DNA from 2 places in the Rhodococcus rhodochrous genome. Region 2 is predicted to be linked to the other one. Evidence: riboswitches for the same ligand, from Rfam matches in the RefSeq annotation. Region 2 holds a riboswitch; the other holds the start of a gene.
The links. A riboswitch is a leader RNA that binds a small molecule or an ion and turns the genes downstream of it on or off. The one in region 2 is predicted to bind cyclic di-AMP.
Positions count from the first base shown of each region.

Region 1: it holds a riboswitch for cyclic di-AMP, as region 2 does, so the genes downstream of both, C6Y44_RS04875 (resuscitation-promoting factor Rpf1 domain-containing protein) here and C6Y44_RS15580 (C40 family peptidase) in region 2, are expected to answer to the same signal.

Region 1 is NZ_CP027557.1:1,029,921-1,037,015, forward strand. It holds gene C6Y44_RS04860 (LLM class flavin-dependent oxidoreductase) at 1-1,233, shown strand, start outside; gene C6Y44_RS04865 (helicase-associated domain-containing protein) at 1,304-3,583, opposite strand; gene C6Y44_RS04870 (hypothetical protein) at 3,643-3,831, shown strand; gene C6Y44_RS04875 (resuscitation-promoting factor Rpf1 domain-containing protein) at 3,990-4,580, opposite strand; cyclic di-AMP (ydaO/yuaA leader) riboswitch at 4,591-4,765, opposite strand; gene C6Y44_RS04880 (YccF domain-containing protein) at 5,053-5,445, opposite strand; gene C6Y44_RS04885 (hypothetical protein) at 5,442-5,684, opposite strand; gene C6Y44_RS04890 (cold-shock protein) at 5,878-6,285, shown strand; gene C6Y44_RS04895 (DUF2771 domain-containing protein) at 6,365-6,853, opposite strand; gene C6Y44_RS04900 (MFS transporter) at 6,855-7,095, opposite strand, start outside.
Region 2 is NZ_CP027557.1:3,343,686-3,350,780, forward strand. It holds gene C6Y44_RS15555 (SRPBCC family protein) at 1-253, opposite strand, end outside; gene C6Y44_RS15560 (polyketide cyclase / dehydrase and lipid transport) at 365-754, opposite strand; gene C6Y44_RS15565 (glycosyltransferase family 4 protein) at 794-1,963, opposite strand; gene C6Y44_RS15570 (hypothetical protein) at 2,054-3,394, opposite strand; gene C6Y44_RS15575 (C40 family peptidase) at 3,471-4,514, opposite strand; gene C6Y44_RS15580 (C40 family peptidase) at 4,790-5,371, opposite strand; cyclic di-AMP (ydaO/yuaA leader) riboswitch at 5,387-5,551, opposite strand; gene C6Y44_RS15585 (DEDD exonuclease domain-containing protein) at 6,001-7,095, shown strand, end outside.

The DNA.
Region 1 (7,095 bases), 2.3 Mb from region 2:
GCCCGCACCGCCGAGCGTGGCAGGTTCGACTCGGTGTTCCTCGCCGACAGCCCCGTACTGTTCGCGAATCCCGAGCGGCGTCCGAGCGGCAAGCTCGAACCCACGATCATCCTCACCGCGATCGCGACGGCCACCGAGCGGATCGGTCTCATCGGGACCGCGTCGACGACCTACAACGAGCCCTACAACCTCGCGCGGCGATTCGCATCGCTGGACTTCGTCAGCGGGGGACGTGCCGGCTGGAACATCGTCACCACCGCCGGGGACGACGCCGCCCGCAATTTCGGTCTCGACGGCGTGCCGGCGCACAAGAGCCGCTATGCGCGGGCCGCCGAGTTCGTCGAGGTGTCGACCAAGCTGTGGGACAGCTGGGAGGACGACGCGATCGTCGCCGACAAGGAGGCGGCGATCCACGCCGACTCCGCGAAGGTCCACACCTTCGAACACGAGGGAGAGTTCTTCTCGGTGGCCGGGCCGCTCAACGTGCCGCGGTCGCCGCAGGGCTACCCGCTGCTCGTGCAGGCGGGCTCGTCGGAGAACGGCAAGGACTTCGCCGCGCTGTACGCCGAGGCGATCTTCACCGCCCAGCCCACCTTCGAGGAGGGCAAGGCGTTCTACGACGACGTCAAGGACCGCGTGGGCAAGGTCGGCCGCGACCCGCGGCAGGTGCTGATCCTCCCTGGCATCGTGCCCGTCATCGGCGATACGGAGAAGGAAGCGCGTGAACTCGACGCCGAACTGGCCCGGCTGATCTCGCCCGAGTACGCCCGCCGCCAGCTCGCCGAACGGTTCGGGCTGCGGCCGGAGCAGCTTCCGCTCGACGAGCCGCTGCCGGAGAACCTGCCGTCCGAGGACGAGATCGAGGGAGCAAAGAGCCGGTACACGCTCATCGTGCAGCTCGCGCGACGGGAGAACCTCACGGTGCGGCAGCTCATCGAACGCCTCGGCGGCGGTCGAGGCCACCGCACTTTCGCGGGCACGGCCGAGCAGGTGGCCGACACGATCGAGCACTGGTTCCACAGCGGCGCGGCCGACGGCTTCAACATCATGCCCGCGGTGCTGCCGTCGGGGCTCGAGAAGTTCGTCGACGGTGTGGTGCCGATCCTGCAGGAGCGCGGTCTGTTCCGCACCGAGTACACCGAATCCACCCTGCGTGGGCACTATGGGCTCCCGCGGCCGGAGAACCAGTTCACAGTCGGCAGGGCGTTCGCGCGGTTCGCGACGCAGCGCTGAGCCTCTCCGCCCACGGGCCGGTGGTGGGCGGTTCCGCGCGATGCCTGATCGACCGCACCCGGGTCCGTCGTCAGTCGACCAGCGCCACCGACGTGACACGGTGCAGGACGAAGCTGCGCACCGAGCCGGTCGCCGGGTCGAAGGCCTGCACCTGCCCGCCGCCCACCGACACCGGGTCGACGATGCGGCGCGTCGCCACCCCCTGCGCGTCGACGTAGCCGAGGGTGACGCTGCGCTTGCCGTGCACAGCCAGTTGCAGCAGCGCGAGTGTCGCCGCACCGCCGGATCGGCTGCCGTCACCACGTGCCGAGGCCGTCGGTGTCGCGGCCTCCGCACGGTCGCCGGCGCGCAGCGTGCGCACGAGGGTGTCGAGTTGTTCGTCGCTCGGCGCGGTGGGCCCGGCGTAGCGGGCCCGGGCGCGCGGCATCGCGACGCGGGCACCCCGGGGCCGTAGATCCACGATCGCTCCCGAGGCGTCCTCCCCGGCGGGAGCGAAACCAGCGGTGCGCAGCTCGGTGAGCACCTCGGCGAGAGGCGCCTGCGAGATCGCGACGGTGGGGGCGACTGCGCGCAGGGCGAGCGTCGCGGCGACCGGGGCGGACAGCACCTCGGTGAGCAGAGCCGGATCGTCGGCGCGGACGAAGGACGTCGCGACACCGGCCCGCAGGCGTCCGTGGCGACGCGCGACGTCGTCGATCAGGTAGGTGAGCGACTGCGGCACCGGGGTGCGCGAATGCGTCGCGAACAGGCCGTGCAGGTCGCTCGCGCCGAGCCCGGCGTCGAGCGCGCGCCGGATACTGCTGTCGCCGATCCGGTAGACGGTCGCGGCACCGGCCGATTCGACGTCGGCGACGAGCGCGATCCGCTCGCCGAGTTCGGGGACGAGCGGCCCGGGGGCGACGACCGTGAGGTCGGCCTGGACGAGCACGTAGTCGACGGGCTCGGGGAGCACCGCCGCCATCTCGGCCTCGGCGTCGCCGCCGTGCAGCAGCGCCTTGCCCGGCGACGCGAGCATGCCGTGCGCGACGAGACCGAGTGTCGTCGCCTCGCGCACGGTCTCCACGACGCTCGTGGTGTCGAAGCGACCCGCCCAGCGTGGACGACGCCACGCCGCAGCGGCACGCAGGTCGGCGACGTCCGTGCCCGCTGCCGGCACGTCGGAGAGGACGTCGAGCAGCAGACGTCGGTCGCGGGCGGCGGTGGGGGACTTCACCTCGTCGGACAGTGCGGCGACCGGCTTGTCGTTCTGGTCGCGCCGGCCGATCAGCCAGGGTCGGCGCGGCAGGTCGAGCCAGGCACCGGCGAGCACGGCCCAGCGGTAGGCGGGGGAGGACGCGAGCCACGCGTCGGTGGCGGTGGTGGGGGCCCAGTGATCGTCGTCCCCGGGTGTCGGCGGGTCGGGGAGGCCCCGCGCGATCAGACCGGCACCCGCGAGGACCTCGACGACGAGCGCCGTCTCGTCGTCGTCGAGTCCGACCGCCTTCCCGATGCGATGCAGTTCGCGGACACCGAGCCCACCGGCCTTGAGGACGGGGGCGGGTTGCGCACCGAGGATGTCGAGAACGTCTTCGCAGTGCCGCAGCAGTTCGAGGGCGGCGCCGGCGGCGGTCGCATTGACGTCGGCGGTCGATCGGGTGGGTTTCGGTGCGCGCGGGGGAGCGAGCGCCGCCGGATCGAAGGGGGCGTCGTCGCGCAGTGCCTGGCCCACCCGGTGGGGGAGTTCGACGGTCTCGTCGTCGATGCGGAAGAGCAGTCCGGCGGCGAGCAGTTTCTGCACGGGCCGGTCGGCGGGGGTGTCCGCTGCGGCGTCGCGGGTCCGACCGATCGGGGACGTACGCGACAGGGTGTCGAGGATGCTGCGCTGCTCGGGCGGAAGAGCCGCGAGGAGGTCGTCGAGTTCCTGCCGGGACGGTCCGGTGACGTCGCCGGTGCGTCCGACGCGCCACGGAACGGCGTCCACGGCGGCGGCGACGAGACGCAGTTCGTCTGTGGACCCCCACACGAGCAGCAGCGAGCGCAGGGTGGACAGGATCCGGTCGACGTTCCTCGCGCTGATACGGCCGGAGACCTCGTCGAGCACGGCGGCGCGGGAGACGGGGGTGTCCATCGCTCCGAGACGGGCCAGCACCTCGATGATCCCGAAGGCGGCGGTGTCGAGTTCGTCGGCCGCACGGAACACCGAGGCGCGTTGCTGCGCTCGGCTCGCGAGCACGTTCATGCTCGCCGGTGGCGGCACCACGAGATCGGGACGGGCGCGCAGCGTGGCGGCCAGATCCGTGTCGCGTCGACCTGCCAGCCAGCGGGCGAGGGAGTCCGAGGCGGTGTCGGGAGCGGGCGTGGTCGGGGACATCCCCTCCAGATTAGAGACCTGCGGTAGCAGGCCCCGAACTCACCTGCCAAAATGAGCGCATGGCTACCTCTTCGAAAAAGCATTACGTCGACCACGGATGGCCCGAGCTGGCCGACGGTGAGCACGCTGTCACCGAACTGTCGTCCACGCGTTCCGGTCCGCTCTCCCCGTACGGTGAGGACACCGTGTTCCCGTTGCCGGTCGAGGACCTGCCCTACACGCATCCGAAGACGGTGATCAACCGCTGATCCGATCGCGGATCACCGAACAGGCTCTTCCGTACGACGCCCGGTCCCTTCGTGGGGCCGGGCGTCGTCGTGCGTGAGGGATGAACGAAGGTCGTCCGCATAGGCGGAAGGGCCCCGCACCGTGAACGGTGCGGGGCCCTTCCGGGATGTTCGGGGTGTTACTGCGGGAGCACCGCGCGAACGGCGTCCAGGATGTTCGGGTCGAGCTCGACACCGGCCTCCTGGAGTGCGGTGACGCCCTGCTCGAAGCCGGCCAGGATGCCCTGGACCTCGGCGGGGACAGCGGGGGTCTCCGGAAGCTGCGGGACAACGTTCTGGATGGCCGGCGCGGGGGTCTCGGCGGGCGCGCTGGGCGCTGCGTCGACGGAGCGCTGCGTGGGCGCGCTCGACAGTCCGAGGCTCGACGAGCAGGAGGGCCATGCGCCCCAGCCCTGGCCGGCGAGAACACGCTCGGCGACGGCGATCTGCTGCTCGCGGCTGGCCTGGCTGGCCGAGGCGGCGTATTCCTGGCCGCCGTAGGCGTTCCAGGTGCTCGGCGAGAACTGCAGGCCACCGTGGTAGCCGTTGCCGGTGTTGATTCCCCAGTTGCCGCCGGACTCGCACTGTGCGAGGCGGTCCCAGTCGGAGTCGGGGGCGGCAGCGGCCGTGCCGCTGAACGCGACACCCGTGACGCCGAGGACTGCGCCCGTCAGCGCGAACTTCGCGACGGTACGACCGGTATTGGTGGGCTTGCGATGGCGTCCGCTCATGTCGGTTCCGTGTTCCTCTCCGTACGCACCTACGAGGTCAGCTGTCGGGTTCGGGCTGAAGAGGTCGCCCGGCCGTGTCGCTCCGTTGGGAGCGCCTTCGGCTTCACCCCGAGGACCGTCGCGGTTGCGTCGGCCCGGGCCTCCTGGACACCGTCCGGCTGTGGGCCGATCGGTTCCTGGGAGACCGGTGGGTCCCCCGTTTCCTGTCCCCTGTGGATCGTTCGTCGGGACTTCCGGAACCACGGGACAGGAATTTGGCGCGGCGGTTCCGGACCGGTCGAGCCAGGCGGTTCGACCGGACATGACGGTAACGGTTCCGAGGGCGAAGTGTCACCAATTGATAACGCGCCGATTCGCGTGGCGACAGACGTGCGCGGCGCGGACCAGGGGATGAAGTCCCAGGTAGTGGGGTCCGGGTACCCGGAATTCCGTTTCGAGTCCCGCTCGTTATCCGCTCGTTATGTGAGAAAGATCACATGTAACTCGGGCGGGCATCCACAGGAACGATCTCCTTCCCCAGGGGCATCAGGGAGATCGGGATCATCTTCAGGTTCGCGACGGCGAGCGGGATGCCGATGATCGTGATGGCCATGGCAAGCGCGGTGGCGATGTGGCCGAGGGCCAGCCAGATACCGGCCACCAGGATCCAGATGACGTTGCCGATCAGCGACATGGTGCCGGCCGTCGGCTTGTCGACCGTCGTCTTGCCGAACGGCCACAGCGCGTAGATACCGATCCGGAACGACGCGATGCCGAACGGGATGGTGATGATGAGGATGCAGCAGATCAGACCCGCCGCGAAGTAGCCGAGCGCGAGCCACAGCCCGCCGAAGATCAACCAGATGATGTTGAGCAGGATCCTCATGTCCGGTCTCCGTTCCGAGCGCGCCGGCCCGAGCGCAGCGCGAAGGCGATGGCGAGGGCGAAGCCCAACGGCCATGCGAGGGTCAACAGATACAGCACGAGCCCGGGCTTGCCGTCGGTGAGCGCCGGAATGAGGAAGATGGCGACGACCGCCACCACACCGACGACGAAGCAGGCGATCGCGGCCTTCAGGAGGCCGTTACGCGGGGCGGCAGACGAATCCGAAGATGAAGTACCCACGTGACCACGGTAGTCGCCGCAAGGACGGACGGTGACGTCCGGGAGCGGGAAGACGATTCGGGGGCGGACCCACCTCTGCGGGTACACTGACAGGTGTCCACGCGTCCCGCTCGACCGAGTCGGGGCGCGTTGTTTTGCATGTTGAACGGTTGCCCCACTGTGGGGCACAGCTGTCGAGGAGCAGGTGAGCGCGGTGCCGACCGGCAAGGTGAAGTGGTACGACGTCGAGAAGGGCTTCGGCTTCCTGTCCCAGGACGAGGGCGAGGACGTCTACGTCCGCGCCTCGGCGCTCCCGGAGGGAGTGGAAGCGCTCAAGCCCGGCCAGCGCGTCGAGTTCGGTATGGCGGTGGGCCGCCGGGGTCCGCAGGCGCTGAAGGTCGAGCTCCTCGAGCAGCCCACGCTGCGGCAGGGTCGCCGCGAGGCTCCCGCCCAGCAGAAGCGTCGCGCGCCGGACGAGCTGCACGGCATGGTCGAGGACATGATCAAGCTGCTCGAAGCAGCGGTCCAGCCCGATCTGCGGCGCGGGCGTTACCCCGACCGCAAGACCGGGCAGCGCATCTCCGAGGTCATGCGGGCGATCGCGCGCGAGCTCGACCACTAGATGTAATCCTGGGACGAACCACGACGGGCCGTCCTCGCCATGTGCGAGGACGGCCCGTCGTCGTATGCGGGGCCGAAGCTCAGAACGTCTTGACGGCCCACACGGCGTGCGCGATCGGTTCACCGGCCTCGTCGACCACGGCCGACGGCAGCTGGATCTCCACTCCGAGCAGCTGCAGCTCCGGAGAGCTCTCCACGGTGAGGGTGCGGCGCGCACCGGCCTCGAACATCGCGCCGTCGATGTAGGTCTGCCCGGTCTGCGTGTCGCCGTAGACGGTGAGGATGCGCCACGGCGCGTCGGCGATCTCCGACGGAAGCGACAGCTGCAGCGGGTAACCGGCCGGCACGTCGAGCTGACCGATCGGGTTCTCCACGCAGTCCTCGAGATAGAGATTGCAGTGCTGCGCGGGGTCGACCGTCACGGTCTCTCCCCGTGCGTACGCAGTGATGGTGGGGAGCGTGGGCTCGGCCGAATCGACCAGCTTCCACACCGTGGCGGCGACTCCCGCTACCACGACCACCAGGGCCACCAGCAGCAGCGCGAGAGTCTTCTTCGTCCGGGCCTGCAACTCAACTGTTCCAATCTTCGGTGGGGGATCCACCGGCGCGCCTTCGCCCGGCAGCCGTCTCGGTGGAGACGCGTTCGGGTCGACGGCCGCCGAATCCCGGCAACAATGTCCCCCCACGGTATGTCAGCACCGTCTGCGCGAATCCGAGAACCAGCGCTACGGAGACCACAGCGAACCCGAGCCACAGTTCGGTCGGCAACAGCACACCCATCGCTCCGCCGAACACCCAGCTGAGCTGGAGG
Region 2 (7,095 bases):
CGCTCTCGAGCTCCCAGCTCACGGCACGGTTGTCGGGCGCCCACTTGTACCGCAGGACGTAGGTGTCCTTGACGATGCCGGCGTCGAGGACGAAGCGCACGCGTTCGGCCCGGCCGTCGGGTCGATGTTCCACGACCTCCACGGTCTTTGCCGCCGACACCCACGTCGGATAGGCATCGAAATCTGCGATGACCTCCATGACGCGCTCGGCCGGCGCGTCGATGGTGATCGACCTCTTCGTCTTCTCGGCCATGTGGTGACGGCTCCCTTTCTCGGTCCCTCGGGTGTGCACCGATCAGTCCCGCCCCGAGGGTCTATCACACCGTAGGAACAACGGTATCGGGACGACGCTCCTTCGGTGGCTTCAGTGTCGCGGCGGTTCACCGGCCGGACGACCGGCCTCGAGACGCTGCTTGACCTCGAAGGTCATCACCTTTCCCTGGACCCGGCGCGTACGGTTCATTCCCGCGAGGTCGAGCCCCGCCACCCGCTCGGGCGCGACACCGGCCGGTTCGCAGTGCAGGAAGTAGTGGAGCACCGCGCCGTCGAGAACCGGCTCGATCCACACCTCCATCGTTCCGTCGAGCGGACCCGACACCGTCCACCGGATGCCCTTCTCGGCTCGGTCCTCCCGCACGGTCAGTACGAGATCGGGCCACCATGCACGCCACCGATCGAGGGCCGCGATCTCCTCGGCGATGCGCTCCGGGGGCGCCGCTACGAAGGTCTGGTCCGCCACCTGAATGCTGCTCACGCAGGACAGCTTCACATATCGCGTCGGCGGCCCGTCCGGTCACCCCGCCGACGGCGTCACCGTCTCGTTCGGGGGCGCCGAGGCGTCGAGATAACCGCGCAATCTGGCGCCCAGGACGTCCCACCTCCAATCGGTGGAGACCCACTCGCGACCGGCCGCGCCCATCGCGGCGGCACGATCGGGATCGGCGAGGACACCGGACACCGCGGTCGCGACGGCCGTGACGGAGGTGCCGTCGACGACGTAACCGGTGCGACCGTCGCGCACCGTTTCCGGGGCACCGCCCGACCGGCCGGCCACGACGGGCACCCCGGTCGCGGACGCCTCGAGGTACACGATGCCCAGGCCCTCGACGTCGAGACCGCCGCCGCGGGTCCGGCACGGCATCGCGAACACGTCGGCGATGGTGTGGTGCGCGGCGAGTTCGGCCGACGGCACGGTGCCGGTGAACACGATGTGCTCCTCGACCTCCGTGCGGCAGGCGAGCTCCCGCAGACGCGACTCGTACGGTCCGCCGCCGACGATCACGAGGACGGCACCGTCGATCCGCTTCCGGATCGCGGGCAGCGCGCGGATGAGCACGTCCTGCCCCTTACGCGGCACCAGGCGCGACAGGCACAGCACGGTGGGCCGGTCGCCGAGACCGTAGCGTGCCCGCAGTTCGGCGCGTGCCGCCGGATCGGGCCGGAAGACGTCGGTGTTCACGCCGGACGGCAGGTGTTCGAGACCCGCTTCGGGGCCGAATGCCGAGGCGAACCGCCCCCTCGTGTAGCGACTGACGTAGGTGACGGTGTCGGTGTGCTCGCCGATCTGCCGCAGCGCCTGCCGGGCGGCGGGAAGCATCGACCATCCCACCTCGTGGCCGTGGGTGCTGGCGACGATGCGATGGGCGCCGGCACGGCGCAGCACGGGCGCCAGCAGAGCCAACGGCGCAGCCGCTCCGAACCAGACTGTGTCGCAGTCGTGTTCGGTGAGCAGCCGAGTGGCCCGTCGCGCGACGTCGGGGGTCGGCAGCATCAGCGTCGTGGGATGACGGACGACCTCGAAGGGGACCCGCGCGTCGAACTTCACGTGACTGTCGCCGCGCCACCGCGGCGCGTAGACGACCAGGTCGTCGGACGGCAGCTGATTCGCGAAGGCGTGCAGATAGGACTGGATGCCCCCGGGTCGGGGCGGGAAATCGTTCGTCACCAGCAAGGTCCGCGACATGGGACCACCGTAGAAGCAGCGCGACGGGAAGGCGTCGACGGGTCCCGGGCTCCGGACGGTGCCGATGGGCCCCGGTCCGGACCGTCCCGGTCAGCGGATGTCGCGGATGCGCTCCCCGAGCCAGCGGCTCCAACCGTCCACGAAGCCGGCGGTGTCGACGCCGAGCAGGTCGGTGAGCACGTCGTCGAGCCGCTCGTCGGTGACGGGACCCGCGGCGAGGGCGCGGTAGAGGGAGACGAGCCTGTCGTGTCCGAACTCGTCCGCGGTGTACGCGGCGATCGACCAGGAGCTCTCGTAGGCGAGCGCCGACCGGTCGCCGGTGAAGTCGCCGTCGGCGGGCAGCGACGTCGGTGCACCCGACGCCCGTACCTGCCGGGTCAGCGTCGGCGCGATCCGCTGCACGTCGAGTGGCCCTGTCTCGAGACCCTCTGCGGCCGTGCGGTGGCCGACGTAGTCGGCGAAGCCCTCGAGGACCCACATCGGTGAGCCGTCCACGGTGCCGGCGCGTGCGGCGACGTGCACCGTCTCGTGCGCGAGCACGATCCGGCGGGAGGTGTCGTCGAGCCGGTCGCTCGCGGCCGGGTTGAAGACGATGCGCTGCCCGGTGGCGATCCCGCGCTCGTGATCGACATCGTCGGAGACCGCGACGGCCGCGATGTCGTCGCCGTCGTGCCGGGGTCCGACGAGGTGCGAGAACTCCTCGCGTGTGGACGTCACGACCACCAGTGCGCGTCGCGGCCAGGAATCGCCCCACAGGTCGTCGACGGCCTCGACCACCGACGGCAGGTCGCCGGCCAGGTCGTCGACGAAGGCGGCGTTGTCCGGGTGTCCGATCACGAGCGAGCGACCACCCTCGGTCTGCGCGGTCGCGAGGTGGAGGCTGCCGTGGTCCCAGGGTCCTCGCCAGGTGACGGTCTGCGCCCCGGCGAGATCGGGTGCGTCGTCGGCGATCCGCCAGCCCTGCGGCCGGTGCACGAACAGCACGGTCACCGGCCGTCGGGTGGGTACGTCGTCGATTCCGTCCACGGCGTACCGCAGGTGGACGCGGTGCGCCCGTACCTCGTCGGCCGCGAACCGGGCGATCGTCTCGGGCGGCAGCGGCAGCGCGGGTTCGGAGGCGAGTTCGTAGCCGAGATCGGCGAGGGGAACGACGGCGATCGCTGCGATCCGCTCCCGTTCGGCGTCGAGGAGTTCCGGGGACGCGTCGTCGATCAACTCCGCGAGCGATCCGTCGTCGCCGGTCCGGACCGCATGCGCCCAGTCGTCGAGCACGACCTGCAGTTCGGCCCGTACCCGGCTGTCGGCGTCGTCGGTGTCCACCGGGTCGACGGCCAGTAGCAGTCCTGCCGTGACCAGCGCGACCACGAGTCCGGCCAGGCCGAGACGTTCCCACTTGCGGGTACCGGCGGTGAAGGGCGATCGCGCGGGCACCGCGTCAGTCTAGGTCGGCGTCCGAAGGCGGTCCCGTACGCCCTCGTCCACCGGCGGCGATCCCGCCTCTACCCGGTCAGTACCGCCGGGCGCTGTGGAACGGGAAGCGATCGATCGACTGCACCTTCACCGGCACACCGAAGGTCGAGGCGTGCACCATGTTGCCGTCGCCGACGTACATTCCGACGTGGGAGGCGTCGTCGTAGAAGATCACGAGGTCGCCGGGCTGCAGATTGTCGCGGGAGACGGGGATGCCGCCCTGCGCCTGGGCCTGACTCGACCGGGGCAGCGACTTGCCGACCTGCTGGTACGCCCACACCATCAGTCCCGAGCAGTCGAACTGGTCGGGGCCGGTCGCGCCCCACACGTACGGTGAGCCGATGCGCGACAGGGCGGCGCGCAGCGCGGCGCCGTTGCTGCCGGGGACGAGGTGCTGCAGGATCTTCTCGGCGTCGAGGCCCGGAGGGAAGGGAGTGCCGGCGAGTTCGGCCTTCTCCGCGTCGCTCAGCGCCTCGAAGGCGTTCAGGACCCCTTCGATCTGCTCCTCGAGGTCGGCCTGTCGCCGCTGGAGTTCGTCGCGGAGGGTCTGGGCCTGCTCGGCGGCGGCACGTGCCTCGTCGGCGGCATGCTGTGCGGCGACGGCCGCCTCGGCCGCAGCGGCGGTGGCCGCCCGGAAGCCCTCGACCTCACGCGAGGTCTGCTCGCCCAGGACGTCGAGCAGGACCATCTGGTCGAGCATCTGCTGGGGCGAGTCGCTCACCATCACGGCGAACAGCCGGTTGGTGCGCGCACCGCGGTAATTGGCCCGCGCGAGCTTGTCGACGGTGGGCTTGAAGCGGGCGATCTCGGCGCGAGCGGCGCCGAGCGCCTCGTCGGCCTGGCCGGCACGCACCTCGGCCTCGTGCTGCGCCGCGACCTTCGCTTCGAGATCCGCCCCGGCGGCGTGCAAAGCCTCGGTGGCCTGTTCGCTGCGACGTGACAGATCCGCGAGGTGCTCGAGGCGTGCGGCCGGACTCTCCCCTGCGGGTTGCGCCGTCGCCGGCGCCAGAGTGAAACCGAGGACCATCATCACGAGCGCGACGACGAGCACTGGACGGCCGGTCCGTCGCCTGTCCTGCACTCGTACGAGGTGCTTCGTCCTGTCGGAAACCACGTGGGCTCGCATCCTTTCCCAAAGGTCTCGATCAGGTTACGGAATTGCATAGGTTTGTGTCTACCTGCGAGTAGCCCTCCCACGCAGCGGCCGTTTGTGCAAGCAGTTCGCGCATCGGCAGGGACGTGCAGACACACGAGGAGGGTGGGTCCGGTACGTACCGGACCCACCCTCCTCGGCAGTGCGTCGGCGCTGGAGCGGGGGGGTGCTCAGACCGATCGGAAGCGACGGGGCGCCGTCGATCAGAAGCGACGGGCGCCGTCGACCGGCATCGAGTTCAGCGGTGCGATCTTGACCGGCTGGCTCGAGGTGGAGGCGTGCACGATGTTGCCGCCGCCGATGTAGATGCCGGTGTGGCTGCCGCCGTAGAACGACACGACGTCACCGGGCTGCAGAGCCGCGACGTCCACCGGGGCACCGGCGGAGGCCTGCTCGTAGCTGGTGCGCGGGACGCTCAGACCGGCCTGCTTGTAGGCCCACTGCACGAGACCCGAGCAGTCGAAGGAGCTCGGGCCGGCGGCGCCGTAGACGTAGGGGGCACCGATCTTCGACTGTGCGGCGTCGGCAGCGCGCTGGCCGACGGAGCTGAAGGGGGCGGTGAAGGAACCGGCCTGAGGCGCGGGGGCCGCCTCGGGGGCCGGCGGAACGATGTTGGCGATCTCCGGCGGCACGGTCACACCGGCCGGGAGGTCGAACGTTCCGACACCGGGAATGTTGATCGGCTCGGCCATCGCCGGGCCGGCCGAGACGGTGACTGCTCCGAGAGCAATGGCACCGGCGACGAGTGCGCGCCGGACGGTGCGCTTGCTGTTGTTCGAAACCACGAGGGGACGTTCTCCGTTTCTTCCGTTCACCCGCCGACCGAGTTAGCTGACGGGTTCGGGCCGGAAGATCAGCCCTACCCCTCCCCGCGAGCGGCGGAGGGGATTCACCCCGAGTACTACGTGTGGGTCCCCGGCTCGCTGCTCCCGCAGACGGGAGAAGCGATTAGGCGGTAACCGTGCGGCTCCGACCCGGGGGTGGGGCGGGAAACTCTCCGCTCGGTCTCGAAAAGATTACGAAACGGCATCGGTGAAGTCGACCGCCTCACCGTGCGGCCCGATCGTTTCGGCCCGCCCCTGGGGGAATGCCGCCGCGGGGCAACGGTCCGATAACGGCGCGGTAACGGGCACCGTTCGACGCGCCTCCACCAGAGGGAGGCTCGGCGCCCGTTTCATCCGAGTCCTTTCCGGAAGAACCAGGTCAGGACACCCTGACTCGCCGACCTTCGACGAGGCGATGCGCCCGATTCGCCGGAGTGCCGTCCTCGGAGGCCGATCGGTCTGTTTTCCGGCCTGCGCGTACCCCTCATCGAGCCGAAAAGAACGCAGTGTGATCCTCGTCTCCCCCTGCTTCGAACCCACTCCGAAGCCCGCTCGGCGGCGTGTCGGTGACGCTTCCTAGGCTCTGCCGCATGACCTCGCCGCGACCATCCGCCCTGGGCGTGCAACTCGGTTTCGACGAGCTCGACACTCCCCTGCGCGAGACCACCTTCGTCGTCGTCGATCTCGAGACGACGGGCGGGAAGGCAGCCGAGGACGCCATCACAGAGATCGGAGCGGTGAAGATCCGCGGGGGTGAGGTGCTCGGCGAGTTCGCGACCCTCGTCGATCCGGGACGACCCATCCCCCCGTACATCGTGCAGCTCACCGGCATCACCACCGCCATGGTCTACGCGGCCCCCAAGATCGAGGAGGTGCTGCCCGCCTTCCTGGAATTCGCGTCCGGAGCGGTGCTCGTCGCACACAACGCCGGATTCGACGTCGGCTTCCTCAAGGCCGCCACAGCGCAATGCGAACTCGCGTGGCCCCGCTTCCAGGTGCTGTGCACCGTCAAGCTGGCCCGCCGCGTCCTCGGACGCGACGAAGCGCCGTCGGTGAAGCTGTCCGCGCTGGCCGAACTGTTCCGGGTCTCCACCGTGCCCACCCACCGCGCCCTGGACGACGCGCGCGCCACCGTGGACGTCCTGCACGCCCTCATCGAACGGGTCGGCAACCAGGGCGTCCACAGCCTCACCGAGCTGCGCGACTACATGCCGGTGGTCACCGCCGAGCAGAGGGCCAAACGCGCACTCGCCGCGCATCTGCCGCGCAAACCGGGCGTCTACATGTTCCGCGGCCCGTCGGACGAGGTGTTGTACGTCGGCACGGCGGTCGACCTGCACCGGCGTGTCCGTACCTATTTCACGGGCTCCGAGACGCGACCGCGATTGCGCGAGATGGTCGCGCTCACCACACGCATCGATCACGTCGAATGCGCCCACGGGCTCGAGGCCGGCGTCCGCGAACTCCGGTTGATCGCGGCCCACACCCCTCCCTACAACCGCAGATCGAAGTATCCGATGCGCGGTTGGTGGATCATCCTCACGGACGAGGCGTTCCCGCGCCTGGCCGTGAGCCGCACCCCCGGACCCGACTCGGTCGGCCCGTTCTCGGTGCGCGCCGACGCCGCAGATGTCGCGGCACTGCTCGCGGAGATGTGCGGTCTGCGCACGTGTACGCGCAGGATC